DNA from 2 places in the Brevibacillus sp. MER 51 genome. Region 2 is predicted to be linked to the other one. Evidence: a T-box and tRNA genes for the amino acid it is inferred to sense, from the RefSeq annotation. Region 2 holds a T-box; the other holds one or more tRNA genes.
What was found. A T-box is a leader RNA that pairs with one kind of tRNA and senses whether it is charged. The one in region 2 lies ahead of M3630_RS05800 (valine--tRNA ligase), so its partner is inferred to be a tRNA-Val.
Positions count from the first base shown of each region.

Region 1: it encodes a tRNA-Val, which carries the amino acid that the T-box ahead of M3630_RS05800 (valine--tRNA ligase) is inferred to sense. The anticodon was not compared.

Region 1 covers NZ_JAMAUS010000005.1:352,441-359,314, reverse strand. Annotated here, with positions in the region: gene M3630_RS13935 (RtcB family protein) at 1-373, shown strand, start outside; gene M3630_RS13930 (hypothetical protein) at 654-1,196, shown strand; gene thiM (hydroxyethylthiazole kinase) at 1,162-2,022, shown strand; tRNA gene M3630_RS13915 (tRNA-Ser) at 2,807-2,899, shown strand; tRNA gene M3630_RS13910 (tRNA-Glu) at 2,908-2,981, shown strand; tRNA gene M3630_RS13905 (tRNA-Val) at 3,020-3,095, shown strand; tRNA gene M3630_RS13900 (tRNA-Leu) at 3,105-3,191, shown strand; tRNA gene M3630_RS13895 (tRNA-His) at 3,209-3,284, shown strand; gene M3630_RS13890 (glyoxalase superfamily protein) at 3,370-3,738, opposite strand; gene M3630_RS13885 (DinB family protein) at 3,735-4,199, opposite strand; gene M3630_RS13880 (EamA family transporter) at 4,346-5,254, opposite strand; gene rarD (EamA family transporter RarD) at 5,542-6,450, shown strand; gene pdxK (pyridoxine/pyridoxal/pyridoxamine kinase) at 6,522-6,874, opposite strand, start outside.
Region 2 covers NZ_JAMAUS010000002.1:287,184-294,057, reverse strand. Annotated here, with positions in the region: gene M3630_RS05810 (ATP-binding protein) at 1-719, shown strand, start outside; gene M3630_RS05805 (STAS domain-containing protein) at 827-1,153, shown strand; T-box leader at 1,212-1,453, shown strand; gene M3630_RS05800 (valine--tRNA ligase) at 1,511-4,183, shown strand; gene M3630_RS05795 (bifunctional folylpolyglutamate synthase/dihydrofolate synthase) at 4,227-5,600, shown strand; gene murC (UDP-N-acetylmuramate--L-alanine ligase) at 5,602-6,874, shown strand, end outside.

The DNA of each region.
Region 1 (6,874 bases), on a different contig from region 2:
TTTCCAAAATCCGAAGGCTTATCGCGAAACCGGACATCCAGCTTTGATCCCCGGTTCTATGGGAACATCGTCCTATATCATGGTTGGATCGGAGGCCGGTGCGAAAAACTTTTATTCGATCTGTCATGGTGCTGGGCGTGTTCGTTCTCGCAAAGCAACCAAGGAGCTCGTGACCATCGATCAATTTGAGCAGGCAATGCGCGTGGGACAGGAAGACGAGATCATGGTGAATCACCGTTCGCTTGCTTCCATCCTTGATGAATGCCCGCAAGCCTATAAAGATGTGGATCAAATCATCGATTCGGTAGTGGGAGCAAATCTTGCATCTGTCGTAGCAAAATGTAACCCTCTTATTGCCATAAAAGGAGTATAATGAAGAGTGGCTTCCTGAAAATTTTGAGGGAGCCACCTTTTGCAATTTAACTTACACTAAATTACAGAAGTTAAATTGTGAACAAATTGCTGAGAAGTTTCAAAAAATAGGTTCGAATGTAACATAAATTGCATCGCTTCCTCAACCGATACCAAAAGAGAGACAAAATAGGGGAGATAGGGGAACAGATATGCCTACATACTATTACTTCACCTGCCTAAAATGCCGAACCCGGGGGGGAGTTTTCGGCGAACAGGCCTGGGGCTGGGGAAACTTTGACATGATCGAGTCCTTCAAATACCTGGCTCACCACATCCGTACATGCGGAGAAGATTCAATTCGCGTGATTTCTGAGGATGTAGATGATTATGTAGATCAGCTACACGGAGAGTACAACACCTTCCTTGAGCAAACGAAGCATATATTTCCGCATTCCAAAGATTGGGAGTTCCTTGATCGATGGAAAACACTAAAGGTAGAAGAAATGAAGCTAAAATGGGTCGAGGAAAACCGAATCATGCATCCAGATGATCGGATGAAAATATGCGGAGTCCTTGATGCCGTGGATATCTTGAAAGAAGGGGCGGGAAGAGTCTCCTTCAGTGCCAGCGTGACGGATGAGGATGGGAAAGTGTGGAAAATTGTAGCTAACATGCACGAATTACCCATCTTAAAGCAAGCGTATATCATCATTGGCGTCATGCAAGAGCATTCTATATTAGGAGAAGTCATCGAGGTATACAAGATGATTCCACGATTCGCTGTTCAAGAGGAAAGGGGTAACGATCATGATTCTGGAGACAATCGGGCAATTACTAACTAAAGTGCGCGAGGAAAATCCACTCGTTCATAACATAACGAACGTAGTTGTCACGAACTTTACAGCGAACGGTTTGTTAGCTCTTGGTGCGTCACCTGTCATGGCGTACGCCAAACAAGAGGTGGCAGACATGGCAAGGATTGCCGGAGCTCTTGTATTGAATATAGGGACGTTGAATGAGCATGAGATCGAAGCGATGTTGATCGCAGGAAAATCCGCGAACCAGCATGGCGTGCCTGTTTTGTTTGATCCGGTGGGAGCGGGAGCAACATCGTATCGAACCGAGACAAGTCAACGTCTTGCGCAGGAACTCAACCTAGCCTTGATTAGAGGAAATGCTGCCGAGATTGCCAATGTCGTAGGGGAACGCTGGGAGATTAAAGGTGTAGATGCGAAGGAAGCAGGCGGAGATGTCGAGAACCTAGCGAGAGCAGCAGCGAAAAAGCTGGGGACAATCGTAGCGATTACGGGCAAGGTCGACGTGATTTCGGACGGAGAAACGACTTATTCGATCCATAATGGTCATCCCATCTTAACGAAGGTGACCGGAACAGGTTGTTTGTTAACGGCTGTTATGGGAGCGTTTGCAGCCATTTCAAATGACAAGCTGATCGGAGGAGCTGCGGCATTGGTATGCTACGGTGTTGCTGCTCAGTTGGCAGCCGAGAAAGCAGCAGGAGTAGGGCCAGGAAGTTTCCAAATCGAATTTTTGAATGCCTTGTATAACTTGACCACAGACGATGTTCGCCGTTTTGGATATATCGAAAAAGGGAATAAAAATTCCCCTTTAAAAAAGGGGAGGAAAATGACCGTAGAACGATTAAGCTAGATATGTTAGGCAGTAGCTGTAATTTCGTAGTGAATAAGACAGCAGCTTCTTCTGGTGCTCTGAAAGTGCTAGGAATATAAATTCAACGTGATCATCATCGTATGGACGGACATAAAAACGGGAAATACCATGACAAATAATTTCTCTCTTTAACGTCAGCGCCACACTGGCGTCTGTTCGTATGTGCAATTCCACGCTGTGTACCCTCCTTGGACATTCAATAGAGTACCAAAAAAATACAAGGAAAAACAAGGGAATTATGACTGATTTATGTCCAAGTTGTTACCGTTTTTTGGATGAAAACTGGCAAGGAGAACGATTCAGAAAAAACTAGCGTGGATTGCTGGGAAAGCACCCTGTTCGAGAGAAAAAGTTCGAGATGAGTCCGGCCATTCTCCCTTTTTCCGTTGAGCTATTTACTTTATTTCGAAGGCACCGTACGAGCTCCTGATCACAGTGACAAGAAAAATAACCGTGCTTTTGATAGCAATAATCATGCCTCTTGCAGCATCTGTCGACATCATCAATCGGCGCAGCCGGCCCGGAGCATCCAGGCCCGCACCAGTTTCCGTACAAACAGGGGAAGCCTACTGAACGGCGCTTTCTTTTTGACAACTGACATCACTCCGTCTTGTAAAGGAATACTACTTGTATCATATTGAACCGGAAGTGAAGTTGCTTTAGGCAATCTCCCTTTTTTCGTAAACTTTCAAAATATCACTTGAAATCATGTTGTGAATATGATAGATTAATTCTTGCCGAAGCGAACGTTTGCAGGCTCGATGGATGGATGTCCGAGCGGCCGAAGGAGCACGATTGGAAATCGTGTAGGCGGTGTCGAACCGTCTCGTGGGTTCAAATCCCACTCCATCCGCCATGATACTTGGCCCGTTGGTGAAGCGGTTTAACACAGCAGCCTTTCACGCTGTCATACAGGGGTTCGAATCCCCTACGGGTCACCTAGCAAAACGCCCCCAATGAAATAGCGGGGGATTGTGGAGGCTTAGCTCAGCTGGGAGAGCATCTGCCTTACAAGCAGAGGGTCGGCGGTTCGATCCCGTCAGCCTCCACCATTTTTATATGCGGTCGTGGCGGAATTGGCAGACGCGCTAGATTCAGGTTCTAGTGGTGGCAACACCGTGGAGGTTCAAGTCCTCTCGACCGCACCAAGCAAACCCTATATATGGCGGTCGTGGCGAAGGGGTTAACGCACCGGATTGTGGCTCCGGCATTCGTGGGTTCAAGTCCCATCGATCGCCCCATCTATTTATGTTCAAAATGTTAAATGAAATTAGCCCAGCGGTGGCTCCTGTAAAGGAACTGTCGCTGGGCTTTCTTTGTATTTGTTTACGAGTGATCGACAGGCTGATAAAAGTGAAGGCGATTGCCAAAAGGATCGGTCACGCTCACTTCACGCGTTTCCCACGGCGTCTCCTCTAAATCAGGACAAGCGTACTTGTATCCTTGACGCAACAGGGACTGATGGAAAAGCTCAATGTTTTCCACCTGTACGCGAATCGCTGAGCCAGGACAAGCATCTCCGTGATGCTCGGATAGATGAATCGTGCACGATGGAGAGGAAATTTGCATGTATAAAGGAAAATGATCCTCGTAACGATGCTCCCAATCAATCTGAAAACCTAGAAAATCCACATAAAACTCTCTTGCCTTCTCAATGTCAAACATGCGAAAAATCGGCGTTATAGTCTGAGTCATTTGCCTAGAAACCTCCGGATTGTATTGAGGGAGGCGAGGTGCATCCCTTCGTGAAAAATCGTTCGTACTAGCACTTGCGCAATCGTATGCATGCCGGATTCTGTTGCGGGAAACTCTTCGTCTAATCGGTCCTTGTAAGCAGCCTGTATCTTCTGAGGTTGTTCTTGTAATAAGGAAACGAGCGTTTCGAGATTCGGCGGCGGTGTTTTCCAGTCAGCAGGCTTGGTCCCGAAGTTAAACCATTCCTTGAAGCCAGGGGGGAGCGGGATCGTTTCTTTTGTAAGGTGCGCGATCCATAAATACTGATCGAGATAAATGTGCCCCAGATTCCACAAGATATTGTTGGAGAAACCATCAGGAATGATGTTCGCATCTTCATTTGTCAAACCATCGATTGCTTTTAACGTCTCCTGTCGATAATCCTCTAGTTGCTGGAATAACACCGAATGCCGCTTTTCCATACCTTTCCCCCTTTGAGTGGCAGTCTTCGCAAATAAATTCGAGGCAGAGAATCTACCTTCCTTCTATATGAAGGGGGTGTACCAAAAAAAAGCGTGCAGAACAGCTTGTCTGCACGCTTTTTGTATGTGGTTTATAGAAATCGGCGCTACATTCTTTCCTGCTCGAGGGCGTGAGAAGGGGAGAATAGTTTCCGCCACTTTACTTGCGGTACACAAATGGCAGCCAGGATCATGAATACGCCACCCCATTGAGGGAGAGAGACAGTCTCTTGAAGCACGAAGCTCGACAAGAGCACGACTGTGGGCAGCTCGACTGCACTTAAAATGGTAGCCAGTCCATTGCCGATCCGCGGCACACCGACAGCCAAACAGAAGATCGGGATGACCGAACCGAAGATCGCAACCAAAAGACCGAGCGGCAGCAAACCTTGCAGAAGCTGACCATTTACCAAGAAAGTCGGCGGATAAACGATCGAGAGCATCAGGGCTGCCATACTAATCGAAATCGCGCTTCGCAAGTATGGATCCATTCCAGGGAGAATTCGCCCGCTGAAGAAAATAACCAGGGCAAAGGTCGCGCCAGACATCAGACCGAAGATCAAACCAACCATGTCTACGCTCTGAATACCGCTTTCGCCTAGTCCACTTGCAAGAACAGTCCCTGCTCCAAGCATAACCAGAGACACCCATTTTTCAGCGGTCGGCCATTTTCGATCTACAATCGCCTCTAGCAAAACACCGATCCAGGTAAACTGAAAGAGGAGAACAATTGCGAGTGAAGCAGAAACCCGGCTAACAGCCTGATGGTAAAAAAGACTGGTTGAGGCCATCATCAGGCTGGCTGGTGCCAAAAGCAACAAATACGTAAACGAAAAGCGCTGCTTGGAGAAAAGGATGGCCATGACCGTCATAATCAAGCCGCCAAAAATCAATTGACTCCCACTCATTTCAAATGGCGTAAAGCCGAGTTGAAAGGCATGCTTCATGAAGATCGAGAGGACACCGTAGCTGCACGCACCGAGTAAAACTAAAAAGATAGATCGCCAGTATGTCATAAGTAAAAGTTCCTTTCGTATGACTAAACTCGGAAGAATAATGACTATTGTACTACAGGTATAAAAGTGGTACAATAAAATTTTTGTGCATACTTTACTATGCTACTGAGGTAACTAGCTAGCTACGTGCATTGGTAATATGGTAACGGATGAAAGTGTAAAGAACGCGCTATTCTACGTGAGAATACATAGCTGTTTTTTCTTATTTCCGTTACACTATTTCATAGATAATAAGTTCAAAAGTTGTCTATAGAGAAAGAGAAGGCGAAACACATGGAGGAGCTAGGATGAGACAGGGGATTATTTATGCAATTGTGGCGTATTTGGCTTGGGGTTTACTCCCGCTCTATTGGAAGCTGTTTCAGGCAATGGGGGCATGGGAGATACTCGCTCATCGAATCGTCTGGTCGATTATTTTTGTTGCAATCATTATCCAGGTAACGAAACGCTGGCGCAGTATGTGGAGAGCGGTTACTGGTTTTAAAATGCTCGGAGCATTAGCGATATGTTCACTGCTAATCAGCGCAAACTGGCTCATTTTTATCTGGGCAGTGAATAACGATCAAGTCATGCAAACGAGTCTTGGTTACTACATGAATCCTCTCATCACCGTACTGCTTGGAGTCCTTTTCTTAAAAGAAAAAATGCATGCTGGGCAATGGCTCGGGCTTATGCTCGCGGCTTTCGGAGTCATGTTCATCACCTTCGAGTACGGTGAGATTCCATGGGTCTCTCTATCACTTGCTCTGACCTTTGCTTTTTACAGCTTGGCGAAGAAGCTCGTCCGAATGGAGGCGATGATCGGACTGGCATGGGAGACGCTGTTTGTGGCCCCTATTGCTTTCGGTTATCTGTTGATGCTACAGGTCAATGGGACGGAGACGATGACTTCCTTAGCGTGGTGGCAACTTTTATTGCTGACGCTTGCGGGGGTAGCTACTGCCATGCCGCTCTACTGGTTCGCCCAAGCAACGACTAGGCTCCCACTTTCCGTTGTGGGCTTCATCCAATACTTGGCACCTACGATATCGCTCTTATCAGCTGTATTTTTATTCGGTGAGCCTTTCACCCAAACACATCTCATTAGCTTTGGACTCATCTGGTCTGCGCTTATTGTATTTACGGTGTCTTCCGTACGCATGAAACGAAGAGCTGCCCCAATCAATCCCGAGGTCGCTATCAAAAAACAAGCGTAATTATAAGAAAACTCCTGACCCGCCGAGAAAGACTCGGATTTGGTCAGGAGTTTTTGTTTACTAAGAAGTAATTAGCAAATCGCTTCGCCGTGCTTTTTCATGCGGTATGCACCGTGATTAGTAGGTCCCACATATTTATTGAGTGCAAACGAGTGGCGAATCGCTTCGGTAATAAATTCTTTGGCAACAGCTACTGCGTTGTGTACAGAGCTTCCTTTTGCCAATTCCGCACAGATCGCAGCGGAGAACGTGCAGCCGGCACCATGAGTAAAGCTCGTCTCAAAGCGCTCTGATTCCATTACCTCAATCGTTTTCCCGTCATAGAAAACATCTACGGCATTTCCGCTTTGAAGCTTGCTGCCGCCTTTTACAACGACATAAGAGGTGCCGAAGTCGTGGATGCGCTTCGCCGCTTCCTTCATGT
Region 2 (6,874 bases):
CACTGGGTGACGTTCGTGCGAGTTTGGAAGTCGAGCGAGAAATGCAACGTCTGGTCGAAGAGGCAGCGGGAATGGGCGGACCTGTGAGGGAGCAAATTGTCACCTCGGATGGTACAAAGGTGTTCGAATTATACACATCTGTCTTGCCAGATCGGACCTGTGGAATCGCTTTGATTGATGTCACCGCCGTCATTGCAGAAGAGCGAAAAAGCAAAAGACGGGAATGGGAGATCTACAGGGATATTCTGGGTGTGGTCACAGAAGGTAAGCTGTTGTTGCTTAGTGATGAAGAATTATTTTTCTTGCTTCGGGAAGGGCATAAGCTCTTGGCGATCGATATCCGTTTACCGGAGCAGCTTGCAGAACTGCGAAAATTATTCAAGCAGGCTTTGGAACCACAAGGAATTTCTGATAAGCGATTGCTGCAGTTTCTCGTTGCGGTCAACGAAGCTGCTTCCAATACGTTGAAGCACGGAAATGGCGGTGTGGTCACGTTATACTTATCGAATGACAGGCAGATGTGCCGGGCTGTGATCCATGATGAAGGACAAGGAATTTTGCTCGAGGATATTCCGCGAGCTACCCTACAGCAAGGATTTTCTACACGTCACTCCCTTGGGGCCGGTTTTCACGTGATCCTTCAATATTGTGATCGTGTATATTTGAGTAGCTCGCTGGCAGGAACAAAGCTTATTTTAGAATGTATCCTTCCGCGTTAAGCAACGATTTCCAAAAAGCCAAATGTTTGCAAGTGAATGAAAATGGGTAATATAGTAAAAGGACGAGCAGATTGGGTGTACCGATACCTATTGAGAGGAGTTTGAGCATGGACTACCGCGCAACAGAGGCGAACGGACAAGCTACATTGTTTTTCGTCGGAGAGTTGGACATGGCTGTAGGAGATCGAGTAGGTGAATTGCTCCAGCAGTATGGAGGGCGAAATCAATCCGTTACCGTCGATTTTCAAGGTGTCTCCTTTGTAGATTCTTCCGGTATTGGAAGCCTGTTTTTTACCACGAAAGAACTATTGGCCATGGGCAAACAGGTAGAAATCGTCAATGTCCGAGAAGAAATTCTCGATATTTTGGGCGTTCTCGGTTTTACCGAAGCACTGGGCATTGCAGTTGGAAAAGTGGGCGAAACCCGGGTTTGACGCCAAACAGCGTGATTGTATATAATAGTGAAAGCTAATAATAAGACAACTACATACGATATGAACGATGAGTGGGAAGAGTAAGTCAGGACGCCTTGGCAGAGAGGAGAATCAGATGCTGCGAGATTCTCTAAGGTCATGAATGGCTGAAGGTCGCCCAGGAGTTTTTTCGGTGAAAGCATGGGCCTAGCCGAGACCGGTTCGCAACCGTTATCTTGTCAGAGTGAACACGCCATAAGCATGACGTTTATCGTGTGTTAACAAAGGTGGTACCGCGAAAATAATCCTTTCGTCCTTTGCGATGAAGGGTTTTTTTATTTTTTGCAAAGCAAGTTATGCGAATAGGAGGAGTCGTACATGTCTACACAGCCAACAACCGACATCGACCAATTGCTGCCGAAAAACTATGATCCAAAAGCAGCAGAAAACAAATGGTATCCGTATTGGATTGAAAAACAATTTTTCAAGGCAGAACGTGATCCGAATAAACGCCCGTTTACAATTGTTATTCCACCGCCGAACGTAACGGGTAAATTGCACCTGGGCCACGCGCTGGATACAACTTTGCAAGATATTATTACCCGTACCAAACGTATGCAAGGCTACAGTGCCTTGTTCTTGCCAGGTATGGACCACGCCGGTATCGCAACCCAAGCGCGGGTAGAAGCTACCTTGCGTGAAGAAGGCATCTCTCGCCATGATCTGGGCCGCGAAAAATTCGTGGAAAAGGTATGGGAGTGGAAGCACATTTACGCTTCGCATATTCGTGAGCAATGGGAAAAGCTCGGTCTTGCCCTGGATTACTCGCGCGAGCGTTTTACCATGGATGAGGGCTTGTCCCAAGCTGTACGCGAAGTATTTGTTCGCCTGTATGAAAAAGGCTTGATCTATCGCGGCAACCGCATCATTAACTGGGACCCTGCTGCTCGCACGGCTCTGTCCGATATTGAAGTAATCTACAAGGAAGTAAAAGGTGCGCTGCATCACATGCGTTACCCATTGGCAGATGGCACTGGTTATATCGAAGTAGCTACAACCCGTCCTGAAACGATGCTCGGTGATACGGCTGTAGCGGTACATCCGGAAGATGAGCGTTATAAAGACATGATCGGAAAAACCGTGATTTTGCCAATCGTAGGACGCGAAATTCCAATCGTAGCCGATGACTACGTTGATCCTGAGTTTGGTTCTGGCGCTGTAAAAATTACGCCAGCACACGATCCGAATGACTTTGAATTGGGTCTTCGTCATCAGTTGCCACAAATCGTTGTCATGGATGAGACGGGCACGATGAACGATCTGGCAGGTATCTACAAAGGCTTGGATCGCTTTGCTTGCCGTAAGCAAATCATCAAGGACTTGACTGAGCAAGGTGTTATGTTCAAGGTTGAAGAGCATATTCATCAGGTTGGACATAGTGAGCGCAGTGATGCAGTCGTAGAACCATATCTTTCTACCCAATGGTTCGTAAAAATGCAGCCTTTGGCTGACGAAGCACTGGCTAATGCAAACAGCCCTGAGAGTGTGAAATTTGTCCCGGAGCGCTTCAAGACAAACTACCTGCGTTGGATTGAAAACATCCGCGACTGGTGCATCTCCCGTCAGCTTTGGTGGGGTCACCGAATTCCTGCATGGTATTGCGGAGATTGCAACGAAACGATTGTATCTCGCACAGATGTGACTGAGTGCCCTAGCTGCCACAGCCACAAGCTGGAGCAGGACAACGACGTTCTCGATACATGGTTCTCCTCTGGTCTATGGCCGTTCTCGACACTGGGCTGGCCGGAAGAATCCGAGGACATGAAATACTTCTACCCAACGAATGTCCTGGTAACAGGCTACGATATCATCTTCTTCTGGGTTGCTCGCATGATGTTCTCAGGTCTTGAGTTTACCGGGAAAAGTCCGTTTGAGTCTGTCTTGATCCACGGCATTATTCGCGACTCCGAGGGCCGCAAAATGTCCAAATCACTCGGTAACGGTGTCGATCCGATGGAAGTGATCGAGAAGTACGGAGCAGATGCGCTGCGATACACACTGGCGACCGGAAACTCCCCAGGGAATGACCAACGCTTCTATTGGGAAAAGGTGGAGGCAAACCGCAACTTCGCGAACAAGATTTGGAATGCGTCCCGTTTTGCCCTGATGAACCTGGCTGACTTCAAATACGAGGAAATCGATTTGAGCGGTGAGCTGACTACACCAGACAAATGGATTCTCTCCCGCCTGCAAGCGACAATCGCAGATGTAACCCGTTTGTCTGATGCATTTGAATTCGGTGAAGCAGGCCGTGTACTTTACAACTTCATTTGGGATGACCTGTGTGACTGGTATATCGAGATGGCGAAGCTGCCGCTGTACGGTACAGATGAAGCGGCAAAGAAAACGACCCAATCCGTTCTGGTTACGGTTTTGGATCAAACGCTCAAGCTGTTGCATCCGTTCATGCCGTTCATCACGGAGGAAATTTGGCAGGCATTACCTCACCAAGGCGAGAGCATCACAGTAGCACCTTGGCCAACTGTTAACGAGCAATGGATTTTTGCGGAAGCAGAAAGCGAAATGAACCAGTTGATGGATATCATCCGCAGCGTACGCAACATCCGCGCAGAAGTAAACGTACCGATGTCCAAGAAAATTGAGCTCTTGATCAAGCCAAGCGATGCATTGTCCGCTGAACGACTGACACGCGGTGAGCACTACCTCACTCGTTTCTGCAACCCTGAGCGTCTGGAAATCAGCCTGGATCTGGCTACGCCTGATAAAGCGATGTCTGCTGTGATCACGGGAGCAGAATTGTTCCTTCCACTGGCAGGCTTGATCGATATCGAGCAAGAGCTGAAGCGTCTGGAAAAAGAAGTGGCGACACTCAACGGCGAAGTGGAGCGCATTGAGAAAAAGCTCAACAATGCCGGATTTATGGCCAAGGCACCTGAAAAAGTAGTCGAAGAGGAAAAAGCGAAGATGGCAGACTACATGGATAAGCGGGATAAGGTGATTGCACGACTTGCTGAATTGAAGGGCGAATGATCCGCCATACCATCGCATATTTTTTAGAATGGAGCATTGTGGTATGCATGCAGAAGAAGGGTTTGTAGAATACACGCAAGCGCTCGACTGGCTTCATGGACTGCTCAGGTTCGGTCAACGGCCGGGGCTTGAGAGAATGCAGTGGGTTTTGGAGCAACTAGGACATCCTGAGCGGAGAATCCCATTTATTCATGTGGCTGGCACCAATGGAAAAGGTTCAACCTGCGCATTCCTGACGCAAATGCTGATGGAAGCCGGATATAGTGTAGGTACATTTACCTCCCCCTATTTGGTGGATTTCCGTGAACGCATCCGTTACAACGGCAGCATGATCGCGGAAGAAGACCTATTGCAACTGGTGAATGAAGTCAAGGTATGGGTGCGACGATGCGAACAAGAAACAGAGTTCGGTTCCCCTACCGAATTTGAAGTGATTACGCTGATCGCCATTCTTTATTTTTCAAGAGTGGCGAGACCAGCGGTAGTCGTATGGGAAACAGGATTAGGCGGGCGATTGGATTCGACAAACGTCGTCCTTCCGCTTGTTTCAGTCATCACGAATATCGGCATGGACCATACACAGGTGTTGGGAGAAAGCTTGGAAGATATTGCCCGGGAAAAAGCGGGGATTATCAAGCCGGGTGTTCCTATAGTCACAGGTGAGGTTAGGCCGGAACTTCTCGCGATTTTTGAGGAGCGCGCGAGACAAATGAAGAGTACGCTATACCATATAGGTGAACATTTCCAGGCAGAGCAGGTAGAGGAGCAGCTGGGTGACCAACAGTTTCGTTACAAAAGCATTCACCGTCGTGCGGAAGCATCCTACCGTCTTACCATGAATGGCATTCACCAAACAACCAATGCAGCCGTTGCTTTAATGACTATCGATGTCCTGCGAAATTACTTCTCTTTCTTGCTGGAGGAAGAAGAAATATCTCGCGGTTTGCAACAAACGCGTTGGCCTGGTCGTCTAGAAGTCATCTCTCCAAGACCAATGGTTATCTTGGATGGGGCACACAATCAGGAAGGAATGGAGGCACTTGTAAGCAGTCTGGATCGGTTGTTACCGGATGGAGTACAGCTGCATTTGCTCTTTTCTGGATTGGCAGATAAGCCGCTTGCCAAAATGGCAGAGTCGCTCGCACCAGTAAAGTCAAAAATTAAAAAGCTGCATGTGACAACCTTTGACTTCCCGCGTGCAGCCGAAGCCAATAGCTTACAAGAGTCGTTTTTAGCCGGTGGCTGGGAGCAAGAGTATCTCGATGCAGTCCCAGACTGGCGGGCGTTTCTCCTTTCTTGGATGCGGGAGAAGCAATCAGCGAAGGCGGATGACTGGTTGGTCGTCTGCGGTTCGCTCTACTTCATCGCCCAAGTACGCGCATTCTTTCCCACTATAGTAGAAGAGGCAGGTGAATAGGGTGGATCAGGCCCAACACGTCCACTTTGTGGGCATCGGCGGTTATGGCATGAGTGCCATTGCCCGCGTCTTGATCGACCTTGGATACAAGGTAACCGGCTCCGATGTCGCCATGAACGATTTGGCGAAAAAGCTGGAAGCAAGAGGGGCGGTCATTCATATTGGCCATAACGCTGCCCACGTGGAGGGAGCAGACAGCATTGTATACTCCACCAGTATTTCTAAAGACAATCCTGAGGTGATCGCAGGCCAAGCGCTAGGAATTCCGGTCATGCACCGTTCCCAAATGCTTGCTCGCATATTAAATGAGCGCACAGGAGTAGCAGTAGCCGGAGCACATGGCAAGACGACCACGACCTCGATGATCTCTCACGTGCTGGAAGAGTGCGGTGTAGACCCGACTTTCATCATCGGCGGTGAATTGATGAGTGCTGGTACCAACGCAAAGGCAGGTGCCAGTGACTATGTCATTGCCGAGGCAGACGAGAGCGACGGTTCCTTTTTGGAATATAGACCGATGTATGAAATTGTGACGAGCATCGAACCAGATCATCTGGAGCATTTCGATGGCGACTTCAACAATTTGAAACAGGCGTACGTCCAGTTCTTGAGCCATCTCAAACCGGATGGAAAAGCGGTCCTGTGTATCGATGATTCACATGTGCGAGAAGTCATGCCGTCCGTCGAAAAAACGGTCGTGACGTATGCAGTCGATCCGAACTTTGTGGCACAAGCACAGTTTTCTGCCACTTCGATTGAATGTGGAGATCGTTGCAGTACATGCCAGATTTATCACAAGGATGAATGGTTGGGTGAATTGTGTCTCGTAGTTCCAGGCAAGCATAATATTGCAAATGCACTGGCTGCGATCATTGTATGCCTGGATATTGGCCTATCCTTTGATAAAATTGCACAGGCACTGTCTACTTTCAGTGGTGCCAAGCGCAGATTTCAAATTATCGGGGATGCACGAGGTGTCCTGGTCGTAGACGACTATGCGCATCATCCGACAGAAATCATCGCGACACTAAGCGGGGCAAGGGCATCAGGCCGACGTGTAATCGCTGTGTTTCAGCCGCAACGCTACACACGCACCTATTTCCTCATGGATGAATTCAGCCGTGCCTTTGCAGAAGCAGACGAAGTGATCATCACGGATATCTACTCCCCAGCGGGAGAAGAAAAAATCGAAGGAGTAACCTCCGAAGTGTTGGTGCAAAAAATCCGCACCAACAGCCACCCGCGTGCGCAGTACATTCCGACGAAGGAACAAA